One region of the Paenibacillus sp. FSL F4-0122 genome, then DNA from elsewhere that is predicted to be linked to it. Evidence: riboswitches for the same ligand, from Rfam matches in the RefSeq annotation. Region 1 holds a riboswitch; each other region holds the start of a gene.
The links. A riboswitch is a leader RNA that binds a small molecule or an ion and turns the genes downstream of it on or off. The one in region 1 is predicted to bind thiamine pyrophosphate.
Positions count from the first base shown of each region.

Region 2: linked by a shared signal. The riboswitch ahead of MHH49_RS07800 (ABC transporter substrate-binding protein) and the one ahead of MHH49_RS00650 (thiamine phosphate synthase) in region 1 are both predicted to bind thiamine pyrophosphate.
Region 3: linked by a shared signal. The riboswitch ahead of MHH49_RS28245 (ABC transporter ATP-binding protein) and the one ahead of MHH49_RS00650 (thiamine phosphate synthase) in region 1 are both predicted to bind thiamine pyrophosphate.
Region 4: linked by a shared signal. The riboswitch ahead of thiC (phosphomethylpyrimidine synthase ThiC) and the one ahead of MHH49_RS00650 (thiamine phosphate synthase) in region 1 are both predicted to bind thiamine pyrophosphate.

Region 1 covers NZ_JBBODI010000001.1:153,151-156,295, reverse strand. Annotated here, with positions in the region: gene MHH49_RS00660 (GDSL-type esterase/lipase family protein) at 1-624, shown strand, start outside; gene MHH49_RS00655 (SDR family oxidoreductase) at 861-1,733, shown strand; TPP riboswitch at 1,821-1,922, shown strand; gene MHH49_RS00650 (thiamine phosphate synthase) at 2,038-2,643, shown strand; gene thiS (sulfur carrier protein ThiS) at 2,682-2,885, shown strand; gene MHH49_RS00640 (thiazole synthase) at 2,941-3,145, shown strand, end outside.
Region 2 covers NZ_JBBODI010000001.1:1,840,363-1,843,507, forward strand. Annotated here, with positions in the region: gene MHH49_RS07795 (hypothetical protein) at 1-1,417, shown strand, start outside; TPP riboswitch at 1,576-1,686, shown strand; gene MHH49_RS07800 (ABC transporter substrate-binding protein) at 1,848-2,897, shown strand.
Region 3 covers NZ_JBBODI010000001.1:6,423,424-6,426,568, reverse strand. Annotated here, with positions in the region: gene MHH49_RS28250 (ABC transporter permease) at 1-642, opposite strand, end outside; gene MHH49_RS28245 (ABC transporter ATP-binding protein) at 623-1,318, opposite strand; TPP riboswitch at 1,517-1,620, opposite strand; gene MHH49_RS28240 (amino acid ABC transporter substrate-binding protein) at 1,843-2,679, shown strand; gene MHH49_RS28235 (amino acid ABC transporter permease) at 2,733-3,145, shown strand, end outside.
Region 4 covers NZ_JBBODI010000001.1:3,055,678-3,058,822, forward strand. Annotated here, with positions in the region: gene MHH49_RS13225 (beta-galactosidase) at 1-1,732, shown strand, start outside; TPP riboswitch at 1,804-1,913, shown strand; gene thiC (phosphomethylpyrimidine synthase ThiC) at 2,016-3,145, shown strand, end outside.

The sequences.
Region 1 (3,145 bases):
TTTCCGGAAATAACTAATGATACGACGACCGGGGAAGCTGCTTATTACCGCAATCAAATTGAAAAATTAATCCAGCTGGGAGTAATGGGCAAAGACCGTCAAGGGAATTTTAAGCCAGATACGGAGATGACAGTTGCTGAATTCACACGCAGTATTTCTAAGTTAATGAAAGTGGAAAGATCAGATCTTGCCTATTATCCGAAAGGTAAGCTGTCACGTGAAACGATGGGTGCTATTCTCTATGATGTTTACCAAGTAAAGTTTGCTAATAAACCTAAGTACATGACTGATTATAACGGCACAGCAGTAGTGCCAGGAGATCCTGGTTATGATTTCAATCTGGATCCAGGAGCTAGAGGAGCGATGTACTATCCACTTGTATCCTGGCAGCAGCTGGTTGATACGGCGGACATTTCTCCTTTTTTAATTTCAAAAGTGAAAAGTGCTTATGAATTAGGGCTTATTAGATCTGAAGTGGGGATTGCTAGAGGCCAAATGGTCAATGGGACAGAACTAGAACCTAAAGCCATAGTGACCCGGGAGAAAGCAGCTAAAGCTCTTTATTTTATGTGGGTACTGGAACATGGAGTGAATGCAGAAAATCATGTTTCTTCTTTGAAATAGTTAGGGTGAACAATTCAAGGCACAGCAGCGATGCTGTGCCTTTTTGTATGCAGTGAAGTCCTCTCCACTTACAGCAGTTTACATCCACGGTTGTTTATTTCTACTTGCATTGTGGTAAGTAAGATTCGTAAAGCGATTTAAGAAAATGACAAACCCAGCGTATAAACGTGCATTGTTGTGCCATCCTAAGATGATCAGTTAACTATCAATTTGCTTAACGAGAGGAGATAGGGAAGATGTCAGGCAATAATAAACAAGCTACAAAAACCTTACCCCCACAGGAGCAGCATCATCAGCCAGGGATTGAGAGTGAAATGACGCCGCTGCCCAAATACGAGCCGGCAAATTATAAAGCAGCAGGTAAACTGCAAGACAAGGCGGCGTTGATTACCGGTGGAGACAGCGGAATTGGGCGTGCAGTTGCTGTGCTTTTTGCTAAAGAAGGTGCTGATGTGGTCATTTCATATCTTAATGAACACTCAGATGCAGAGGAAACTAAACGTCAGGTCGAGCAGGAAGGCCGCAAATGTATCCTAATTCCAGGTGATATCGGTGACGAGAAATTCTGTAAGGATCTTATTAAACAGACGGTAGAGGGCTTAGGAAAGCTTGATATTCTCATCAATAACGCGGCGGAGCAACATCCGCAAGCTAAGATCGAGGATATTACTTCCGAGCAGCTAGAGCGTACTTTCCGTACGAATATATTTGCGATGTTCTATTTAACAAAAGCAGCTATGCCTCATTTAAAAGCAGGATCTACAATTATAAATACAACTTCAATTACCGCTTATCGCGGAAGCCCGCAGCTGCTGGACTATTCATCAACTAAAGGAGCTATCCTGAGTTTCACACGATCTTTGTCCACGAATCTGGCGGAGAAGGGCATACGGGTAAACGGTGTAGCACCAGGTCCAATCTGGACACCGCTAATTCCCTCTACCTTTGATGCGAAGCAGGTTAGCGAGTTTGGAGGCACGCAGCCTATGAAACGGCCTGGACAACCAGAGGAGCTGGCGCCAGCCTATGTATATCTTGCCTCTGACGATTCCAGTTATGTGACTGGACAGGTTATTCATGTAAATGGTGGCGAGGTAGTAAACGGTTAGATTAGTACAGCTAATGTGAATAAATGGGTGTATTTCAATAAAAAAATATGTTACTATAAACCACGTTAGCATTTTAAAATTGTATATTTATGTCACTAGGGGTGCCGATTGGCTGAGACGGAATGGATTTCCGGACCCTTTGAACCTGATCTGGTTAAGACCAGCGTAGGGAAGTGGAGAACGAATTTCTGTTGTCGGGCTATTTGTAGTACCGTCTATATACAGATTCTGACTGCCTTCCTTACGGGGGCAGTTTTTTTGTTTTTTACTGGCCTACAGGGAAGTGAGAGAGAGGAGATCGCGAGTGGTACAAGCTGAGATCCATCTAATATCAGACGGCAAGCAGCTGTTGAGACAATTTGTTGAACTGGCTGTCACGGTGCAGACATGGGTCGATTATATTCACTTAAGAGAGAAGCAATGTCCAGCACGCGAACTGCTCTCTGCGGCACAGGAGCTGTTGGCTGCCGGTATACCCGCTACCAAACTGATAATCAATGACCGGATCGATGTAGCATTGGCAGCTGGTGCCGCGGGTGTTCAGTTGGCTGGGCACAGTCTGAGCCCGCTTACAGCCCGGCGAATTGCACCTCAGCTTTGGCTGGGGAGATCGGTTCATTCTCCGGAAGAAGCGGCGAATGCTTCAGAGCAGGGAGCTGATTATTGCTTGTTTGGCCATGTATTTCCCTCGGCGAGCAAGCTAGGGCTGCCCGCACGTGGGTTAGAGCTGCTTGCAGAAACGGTGAAGACTAGCTCTATTCCTGTAATTGCGATTGGCGGAATTGGTCCCGCTAATGCGGCGCAGATCATTAGGCAAGGCGCGGCAGGAATTGCTGTGATGTCCGGAATTTGCGGAGCGGATGATCCTTATGAGGCCGCCAAAGCTATTCATAAGGCGGTTCATTCATAGCCGGGAGGTAAAAGCATAGGCGAAGGGGGTGATTCAGAATGAGACTGTTGATTAACGGGAAATCCGCAGAGTGTTCTGGTGGTATTCAAACTATAGCTGATTTGATCAGTCTTCCTGAGTGGTCGGGTCGTCTGATGATCATTGAGCTGAATGGAGAAATTGTCAGTAAGGAGAATTATGAAAGTACTGCTCTGAGCGAGGATGATCGTTTGGAACTGGTGCACTTTGTTGGTGGGGGTTGAGATGGAGCGGTATAGAATTTTGAGAAATTTCTAAGAACCAAAGGGAGGTAATTTCATGCATGACCCGTTACATATTGGAGGCATCGAATTAACTAGTAGATTATTTATCGGAACCGGAAAATATAGCCGGAATGCTCTGATCCCCGGAGTGATCGCAAGCTCTGGTTCTCAGGTGATTACTGTAGCGCTTCGCCGAGTGGACCCGGAAGGTGGAGCAGAAAATATCATGAACCACATTCCCGGCCACATGACTCTTCTGC
Region 2 (3,145 bases), 1.7 Mb from region 1:
TGCGCTTATGCAGTTTATATTTCCCTTCTCTATAAAAAAGGGCGATTCTAAGCAGCTTATCCAGCAATTACAGGACGACGGATTCACACGTTTTTTTCTGGATAACAAAGAACTGGAAGCTGCCTATTATGGAGAAGGTTACTGTGTTTCCCATGAACGAATGGAGCGCACCTATTTACCGTTTGCCGCACACGTCCTTTTTCCGCGCAGGAAGGATGCCGACTCGTTTCGCCGTTTTTCCAGAGTAAATAATCTCGACTGCATTCTGGAGATTCCGCAGCAATCTATATTTTTCAAAATTCTCTCGACGGATATATTCATATGTCCCTTTCAGCTTGGATTCGTGACGATACGTGTCCAGCTGGAGGGGGATTCGATTCCCTTTAGTATTGCCCTAGAATTCGCGGATCGTTTCCGTGCGCTAGAGAAAACCTTCATACAGGATGACTACACTTATATTCATTGCGGGGAACAGACCTATGAGATGGTAGAGGATTTTGTCTTCCGAAATTTGGTGGATGGACTGGAGCCATATCTGGATCAATCGGATATCAATGGGGCTTATTTTGAGACCCTTCCTTTTTTCGTAGATGAAAGAATGCAGGTGCAAGCTTTTTACGGCTTTCAGAATGAAGAAGGTTCTGATGAGATTAGTGTAAATCTACGCTATCGCGCCTCACAGCTTGATGGAATTGATCTGAACGGAAAGCCCTATGCCAGTGCAAGCGATCCAGCGTATATTGCAAACTATTGTCATGAGCATTCCTATAATCGCTGGGGCCCAGACACGTATTATATGATGAATGAGCAGACCTTTTGCTGCATGACCCGGGCTGAACAGGAGATTGCTGTAAGTCTAGCCAACCAGATGTATGGGCAATATTATTACGGATTTTTACTCAATATTTTCCACAAAATCGTTCTGCTGAAGCTCGCCAATATGCACTCCCGACTTCGGATTAATCATGATTATGAGGAAATAGACAATCTAATCTATTCCATCAATAAGTTCTCGGCAAAGTTCTACTTCTTGGAGTTGATTTCCCAGTCGCAGGGCCGGGAGATATTTCTTCAGCTGCGTAAAGTATACGGAAACGACGCTTTATTCGAGGAAGTGAAAGAAACCTTAAATGACCTGTTTCAGTATCAGGATAAGTTTCAGTCCAAGCGACGGGATAATCTGCTGATGATTCTCACTGTATTTACGGTAGTAAGCGGGATTTACGGCATGAATCAGGTCATTGACGATCTGGATGGAAAGATTCAATGGAGTAAAATGATTGGATATTCCCCCTTTGAATTTCTTGCCCTCTTCGTGATCATGAGCGGGATTCTGATCAGCGTTGTCCTCACGCTAGGGGCGCTGGTTAGTGAGCTTAAACGGCGTCACCGCAAGAAATATAAAGATCTAGACTAGCAAAAAAGAAACTACTGGATTGGAAAAATTCAGGAGTGCACTACTAGACATTCCGAGTACAGCCGTCTATAATACACCGTATGCGAGAAATATAAGACATTAAGTATAGGTACAAAACTTATGCTTACTTATATTGCACATAGAAATACCCGTTAACTTCATAGAACCAGGGGTGCTGGAATTGGCCGGCTGAGATTGTATCCCACAAGATACTGACCCTTATACCTGATCTGGATAATGCCAGCGTAGGAATCGCCAATTGGTTCTGGTCCCTGTGACCTTGACTAACCTTGCGCCAAGCCAGCGTCCCGATCACTCGGGGCGCTTTTTTTGTAAGATCACTAAAAGATGTAGAAAAACGTACATACTACACTTTACGGTTCATGTTGTGAAGACGGGATTCTTGTAACCTTAAAGGAGAGAAGAAGACATGCACCTCAAAAAAGCACTTACGTTGTGCCTCACCTGTGTACTCATTCTTGCCGTTGCCGGATGCGGCAGCAACAATGGGAATACAGCCGGAAACAAAGCAAATGCTACTGATCCAACTGCAGCGGCTGGGACGGATGCTCCAAAAGAGCTCACCAAAGTTAAAGTCGCACTCGACTGGACACCGAACACGAATCATACCGGTCTATACGTAGCTAAGGATCTTGGTTACTACGCTGAAGAAGGTCTGGACGTCGAAATCGTTCAACCAGGCGCAGCGGGTTCTGATACTATGGTTACTTCTGGCGAGGCCGCATTTGGCATCAGCGCGCAAGAAGGATTAACTCTAGCCCGTCTACAAGGCGTCCCCCTTGTCTCGATAGCAGCTATTATTCAGCATAATACATCGGGATTCGCCGCTCCAGTAGATCGCAATATTAAATCACCAAAGGATTTCGAAGGTAAAACCTACGGAGGCTGGGGCTCACCGGCCGAAGAAGCAGCCATGAAAGCTATCATGGATCCTGAAGGTGGCGATGTGAAAAAGGTGAAGCTGATAAGTATCGGTGAAGCTGATTATTTTACCGCCGTCAAACGTGACATTGATTTCGCCTGGATTTTCTACGCTTGGACTGGCGTTGAGGCTGAGTTGCGTGGCGAGCCATTGGATATGCTGTACTTAAAGGATTATGCGCCACAGCTCGATTATTACACGCCTGTGCTGACGACGAGTGAGAAGCAAATTGCAGATCATCCTGAGCTGGTGAAGGCCTTCATGAAAGCCACATCAAAAGGTTATCAATATGCCATTGATCATCCGGAAGAGGCTGCCGGTATGTTATCGAAGGCCGTTCCTGACCTGGACGCCGACCTTGTCCTAGCTAGCCAAAAATGGCTTAGCCCAAAATACAAGGACGATGCTGCCCGCTGGGGCGAGCAAAAAACCGAGGTCTGGCAAAATTACGGCGACTGGATGTATGATCTGAAGTTGCTGGATAAACCGCTGGATGCTGCTAGTGCATTCAGTAATGATTTTTTACCGGCGGAGTAGAGAGCGGACTTCAGAACCAAGAAGGTTGGACGTCACTTGAGGAAGGAGGAACGGAGCGTAGTGATGTGCTACGTGAGTACCGGACTTCCTAAGTTCGTTCAAGATTCGACGTCGAGTTTGCTTCCTGAGTTACTTCGTTATCAAAGTTGGCTTTTTGAACTTACCTTATAATTTAAGAGTTCAAAAAGACGGCTTTCAGAACCAAGAAGGTTGGACGTTACTTGAGGAAGGAGGAACGGAGCGTAGTG
Region 3 (3,145 bases), 6.3 Mb from region 1:
GCGGCTGAAGTAACCGAGTCCTTTACTGCCGCCGAGCCATTCCCCGATAGTAGCTCCGATGACGCAGTATACAATGGACAGCTTTAAGCCAGAGAAAAAAGCAGGCAACGCCAGTGGAATTTGGGTTTTGACAAGCAGCTGCCAGCGGTTTGCACCAAATGTTAATAATAAGTCCTTGTAAGTCTGGCCACTTGTACGAAGTCCATCATATGTACTCACTACGACTGGAAAAAAAGCCGTCAAAAACACCACAGCCACTTTGCTCCACAGCGAATATCCGAACCACATAATAAAAATGGGGGATAGCGCAATTAATGGGATCGTCTGGCTAATGATAAGAAAGGGATAGATGGCCTTTTCTATGGGGCGATACAGGAACATTCCAGTGCCCAGCAATACACCACAAATAACAGAAAGGACAAAACCCACCAGTATCTCCTGTAACGTTGCCAATAAATGCTGTCCGAATAATAATTGCCTGTGCTCGATCAATGCGATTCCCATAGAGGAAGGTGCAGGGAGAATAAAGGCTGGAATCATGTGAAGGCGAACAGCCGACTCCCAGATTACAAGAATGAGCAGTACCAGAAGAAGGAAGGGACCATAGTTGTCTAGATGTTTTTTAAAAGGTATAGGTTGCATGCAATCTTCGCTCCAACTCTTCCCGTAGTGCTATAAACCGGGGTTCATAGTTCATCTTATAATGTCTTGGCCTTGGTAGATCCACAACGATCTCCTGTAATTCGCTGTGCGCACCGCCAGATAATAAATAAATCCGGTCACTGAGCAATAGTGCTTCTTCCAGATCATGAGTGATGAGCATAATCGTCTGATTCAATTCACCCCATAACTCCAACAGCCAACGGTGTATCTCGCGTTTGGTCATGGCATCGAGAGCGCCAAAGGGCTCATCCAGCAGCATCAGACCAGTTCCGCCTCCAGCCACTAAGGTGCGCAGAAATGCGACTCGCTGTTTCATTCCACCCGAAAGTTCATGGGGATAAGCCTTCTCTACATCTGCTAAGCCGAAGCGGGTCAACATTTCCCGAATCTGAGTGATCGTTTCTTGTTTATTGAATCTGGGCTTGATCTCCCAAGGCAAAAGGCAGTTATCGAGCACTGTCCTCCAAGGCAGCAATAAATCCTGCTGAGGCATATAAGCGATCTGGCCTAAACGACTAGCGGTTGACGGGTGTGTAGAGAGTTTTATTTTTCCGTGAGTAGGTTCGAGTAAACCGGCAATCGTTTTGAAAAATGTACTTTTCCCGCATCCGCTAGCACCTACTACGGAGACGAATTCCCCTTGCCTGATATCCATGGATAGATCTGCGAATACAGGGGGTTGCTCAGATTCCGGAAAAGAGTAGGTTAGGCCTTGAATAGATAAAATGGTCGTGATGATCTAACCTCCTAAAATTTTTGTGGAGCGCCTAAACAAATAAAGACCCATCCATTTCCAGAGGAAATGAATGGGTCAAAAAGTTCATTCTGCATAATAACACTTAACATGCTTGATGAAAATTCTGCTCCACTTCCCTCCGCTGGTATGATCCAGATCAGGTTCCAAGGGTCCGGAGCTTGAAGCTCCGTCTCAGTCGGCCGACTCCCCTAGTGAAATAACAGGTCCATATTAATTTGTTTATAAATATACCATATCTTTCTGAGAAGTAAAGAGAGAAAGAAGTGAAGGATTAATCCAAGATTGGGTAAGATATAGGTAGGAATCTAGTTAATATTATAATTCCGATGTATATAATCGGAAAAAAGTATTGACGATCATGTGATGGCAGTGTACTATTCAATTTACCGGAAAAAAACCGGATAGAGAGAGGGGATTTAAGAATGAAAAAATGGAGTTTAACTATTATATTGGCGTTAACCGTGGTCCTTGTAGCGGCTTGCGCCAATAATTCGAATACCAATACGGCTGCTGAACCTACAGCTGGAACGAATGGTGGAGCAGCATCTTCAGCGCAAAACAGTTTGGAGGCTGTGAAAGCCAGCGGCAAATTGCGGATAGGTACAGAAGGGACTTATGCACCTTTTACTTATCATGACACTGCGGGGAAATTGACTGGTTTTGACGTGGAAATTGCTGAAGAAGTAGCAAAGCGTTTAGGTGTTAAAGCTGAATTTTTTGAAACTCAGTGGGATGGTATTTTTGCTGGAATGGATGCGAAACGGTTTGATGTAATCTTTAATGAAGTTTCCATTAACGAAGATCGCAAAGTGAAATATGATTTCTCTGAACCCTATATCGTATCCAAAGCAGTATTGATCGTGAGCGAAGACAATGAGGATATTAAGACCTTTGCCGATCTTAAGGGTAAAAAAGCCGGACAATCCCTGACAAGTAACTTATCCGACATCGCTCGTGAGAACGGTGCTGAAATCGTAGCTACAGATGGTTTCAATCAAGCGATGGACCTGCTGACTTCGGGACGTATTGATGCAACTGTGAATGATGGCTTGTCTTATCTGGATCTGAAAAAACAAAAACCAGATGCAAAAATTAAAGTGGTTGATGAGATTCCTGAAGGATCACAAAGTGCCGCGGTATTCCTGAAAGGTAATGATGAGCTGGTGAAAGCGGTCAGTGATGCGATTACAGAGATGAAGAGTGATGGAACGTACTTGAAAATTTCCGAGAAATACTTTGGAGCTGACGTTTCAAAATAATACAAGGCTAGCAAGGCTAATTAAGCCTGGAAGCTAAAAAGGATGTCTGAATAATGGATGACCGCAAAATACAAATTTTCTTAGACACACTGCTACCCCTGCTAAAAGCCGGGGTGGCTTTTACCATTCCGTTGGCGCTACTTTCCTTTGTGCTTGGATTGATTTTGGCGATCCTAACCGCGCTGGCACGTCTTTCACCGTGGGTAATTCCGAAGCTAATCGCCCGTTTTTATGTGTGGGTTATTCGAGGAACCCCATTGTTAGTGCAGCTATTTATTATATTTTATGGTTTGCCGGCTGTTGGCATTGTACTCGACCCCTTCATTGCCGCCACCATTGGATTTACCCTTAGCGTAGGGGCTTATTCATCGGAAATCGTACGCGCTGCTATCCTGTCGATACATAAAGGCCAATGGGAAGCTGCCTTCTCAGTCGGGATGACTCGTGGGCAGGCTCTGAGCCGCGT
Region 4 (3,145 bases), 2.9 Mb from region 1:
TCAGCATGGCATGCGCCGTCATTATAATTACAGCAGTCCTAAATACCGGGAACTGTGTGCACGTATTGCAGAACAAATGGCTGAACATTACGGCAATCATCCGGGTGTAGTTGGCTGGCAAATTGATAATGAACTCAACTGTGAGATCAGTGAATTTTATTCGGAGAGTGACCATAAGGCCTTCCGGGAATGGCTACAGCAGAAATATGTTACGCTTGAGCATTTGAACGAGGCATGGGGAGCTGTTTTTTGGAATCAAAGCTATAGTGACTGGTCTCAGGTCTATCTCCCACGTCCGACTCCAGTACCGAAGCAGCCCAATCCTCATCAGGCATTGGATGAAAAACGGTTTATTTCGGACAATACAATTTCTTTTGCCAAAAACCAAGCGGATATCATTCGTAAACTTGCCCCTAAGCAATGGGTAACCACGAACGGTCTGTTCGGGCATCTCGATAGCCATGAAATGACGGATGAACTGCTGGATTTCTTCAGCTATGATTCTTATCCTCAGTTCTCTACTATTTTTTATGACCCGAATGAGCGGAATCCGCTGAATGATAGAGGCTGGGGACTGTCATTATCTGTTGTTCGTTCGATATCCCCGAATTTCTGCATTATGGAGCAGCAGTCAGGCCCGGGTGGCTGGGTGAACCGGATGGATATGCCTTCTCCAAAGCCCGGGCAGATGCGGTTATGGACTTATCAGTCGATCGCTCATGGGGCAGATATGGTGTTATATTTCCGCTGGCGGACAGCTACGATGGGCAATGAAATTTATTGGCATGGAATCAATGACTATCATAATCAGCCTAACCGGAGAGTGCGGGAAGCGGGGCAGATCGGTCAGGAGCTGGCAGCAGCAGGTCAAGCGTTTATCGGTACTCATAATCAGGCTAACGTTGCTATTGTTCGTGATTATGACAATGAGTGGGATGGAGAATACGATGTTTGGCATGGCCCGTTTATGTGGAAGAGCAATAAGGAGTGGTACAAGGCTCTTCAGCGGAAGCATATCCCGAATGACGTGCTCTATCTGCGCAAAAAAACAACGCTGGAGGAGCTTGCAAGGTACGACGTGCTTATCTATCCTCACCCAGCGATTATGACAGATGAGACAGCGTCTCTGCTGGATGAATATGTTCAACAAGGCGGCAAACTGATCTTCGGCTGTAGAACTGGCTATAAGGATGAGCGCGGTCAATGTTATATGCGTCCTTTCCCAGGTGCTGCTAAGGATCTATGCGGGATCACAGTTGAAGAATTCACAATGGTTAAGGGCAGTCGTCAGCCAACAACAATTAGCTGGTCGGGCGCGACCGAAGTCGTTACAGGAGCAGATGACTTTAATGATATTCTTAAAATAGAGGAAGCTTCGGTTGAAGTGATGGCGGTTTACGCCTCTGATTATTATGCGGGAAAACCGGCGGTAACTAGAAATCGTCGCGGCAAGGGTGAGGTTTGGTATTACGGAGCCGTATTTAACGAACAGGCAGCGGCTGATTTCATAAAATTAATTGATCTACAATCGCCAGCAAATTGGCTGGAGCTCCCAGAAGAGGTAGAGCTGCAAGTCCGTACCGGAGCTTCTTCCAGTTATGCTTTTTTGCTTAATTATAGTGAGACTCCTGTCACGATCCATCTTCATGAGACCAAAACAGATTTACTGAGCGGCACAACATTCTCGGGCGAGGTGCTTCTGGAAGGATTTGGGGTACTGGTGTTATACTAACGTACACGTTGATCTCACATTTGAGTAGATTTGGATAATTCTCTCTTTTCGGTTATACTTTGAAGTAGCAATTATATAGTTACGGGAGCTTGGTGGGACCAGGCTGAGAGGATAGTTATAACTATCGACCGTCAAACCTGATCTGGATAATGCCAGCGGAGGAAATGGAGCTCTATTTCTATTTGTCTACTCTAAGGCCTCATCTTATACAGATGTGGCCTTTTCTATGTGTGGGGAGTAGACCGTCTCCGCTTGATCAAATCACCTTATAGGAGGAATTGAGATGACAAGCGAATTGAACAACGATCCAATCAATTTATCAGCTTTTCCAGCAAGTCAAAAAGTGTATGTAAAGGGTTCACGGCCTGATATTCAGGTGCCTATGCGGGAGATCTCACTTAGTCCAACTGCGGGCATAGACGGCGAAGAGGAGAATTCCCCAATTCATGTCTATGACACAAGCGGGGCTTACACGGATGCTAATATTCATACTGATATTCGTCAGGGGTTAGAGCCCAATCGTCAAAGCTGGATTGAGGAACGAGGGGATGCGGAAGCGTACGAAGGAAGAACCGTGAAGCCTGAAGATAACGGGAATGCAACAGGAAAAGCTGTGGCGGAAGTGTTTCCAGCGCTCCATAGAAAACCTTTGCGAGCGAAAAAGGGGCGTAATGTCTCTCAAATGCATTATGCACGCAAAGGGATTATTACTTCGGAAATGGAATACGTTGCGATTCGTGAGAATGTGGCACCGGAATTTGTTAGAGATGAAGTAGCCCGCGGCCGCGCCATCATTCCAGCGAATATCAATCATCCAGAGAGTGAACCGATGATTATTGGACGCAATTTTTTAGTGAAGATCAATGCCAATATAGGAAATTCCGCAGTATCCTCCTCCATAGAGGAAGAGGTAGAGAAGATGAGATGGGCCATCCGCTGGGGGGCAGATAATATAATGGATCTCTCCACAGGTAAAAACATCCACACTACACGCGAGTGGATCATCCGTAATTCTCCTGTTCCTATTGGAACGGTGCCTATCTATCAAGCGTTGGAAAAAGTGAATGGGAAAGCGGAAGATTTAACGTGGGAAGTGTACCGTGATACGCTCATTGAGCAAGCGGAGCAAGGGGTTGATTATTTTACCATTCATGCGGGGGTTCTGCTTCGTTATATCCCGTTGACGGCACAACGTATGACTGGCATTGTTTCAAGAGGTGGTTCCATTATGGCGGCATGGTGTCTTGCGCATCATCAAGAGAACTTTTTATATACACATTTTGAAGAGATATGTGAAATCATGAAGCTGTACGATGTTTCTTTTTCCCTAGGCGATGGATTACGTCCGGGTTCGATTGCTGATGCGAATGATGAAGCACAATTTGCCGAGTTAGAGACGTTAGGTGAATTAAC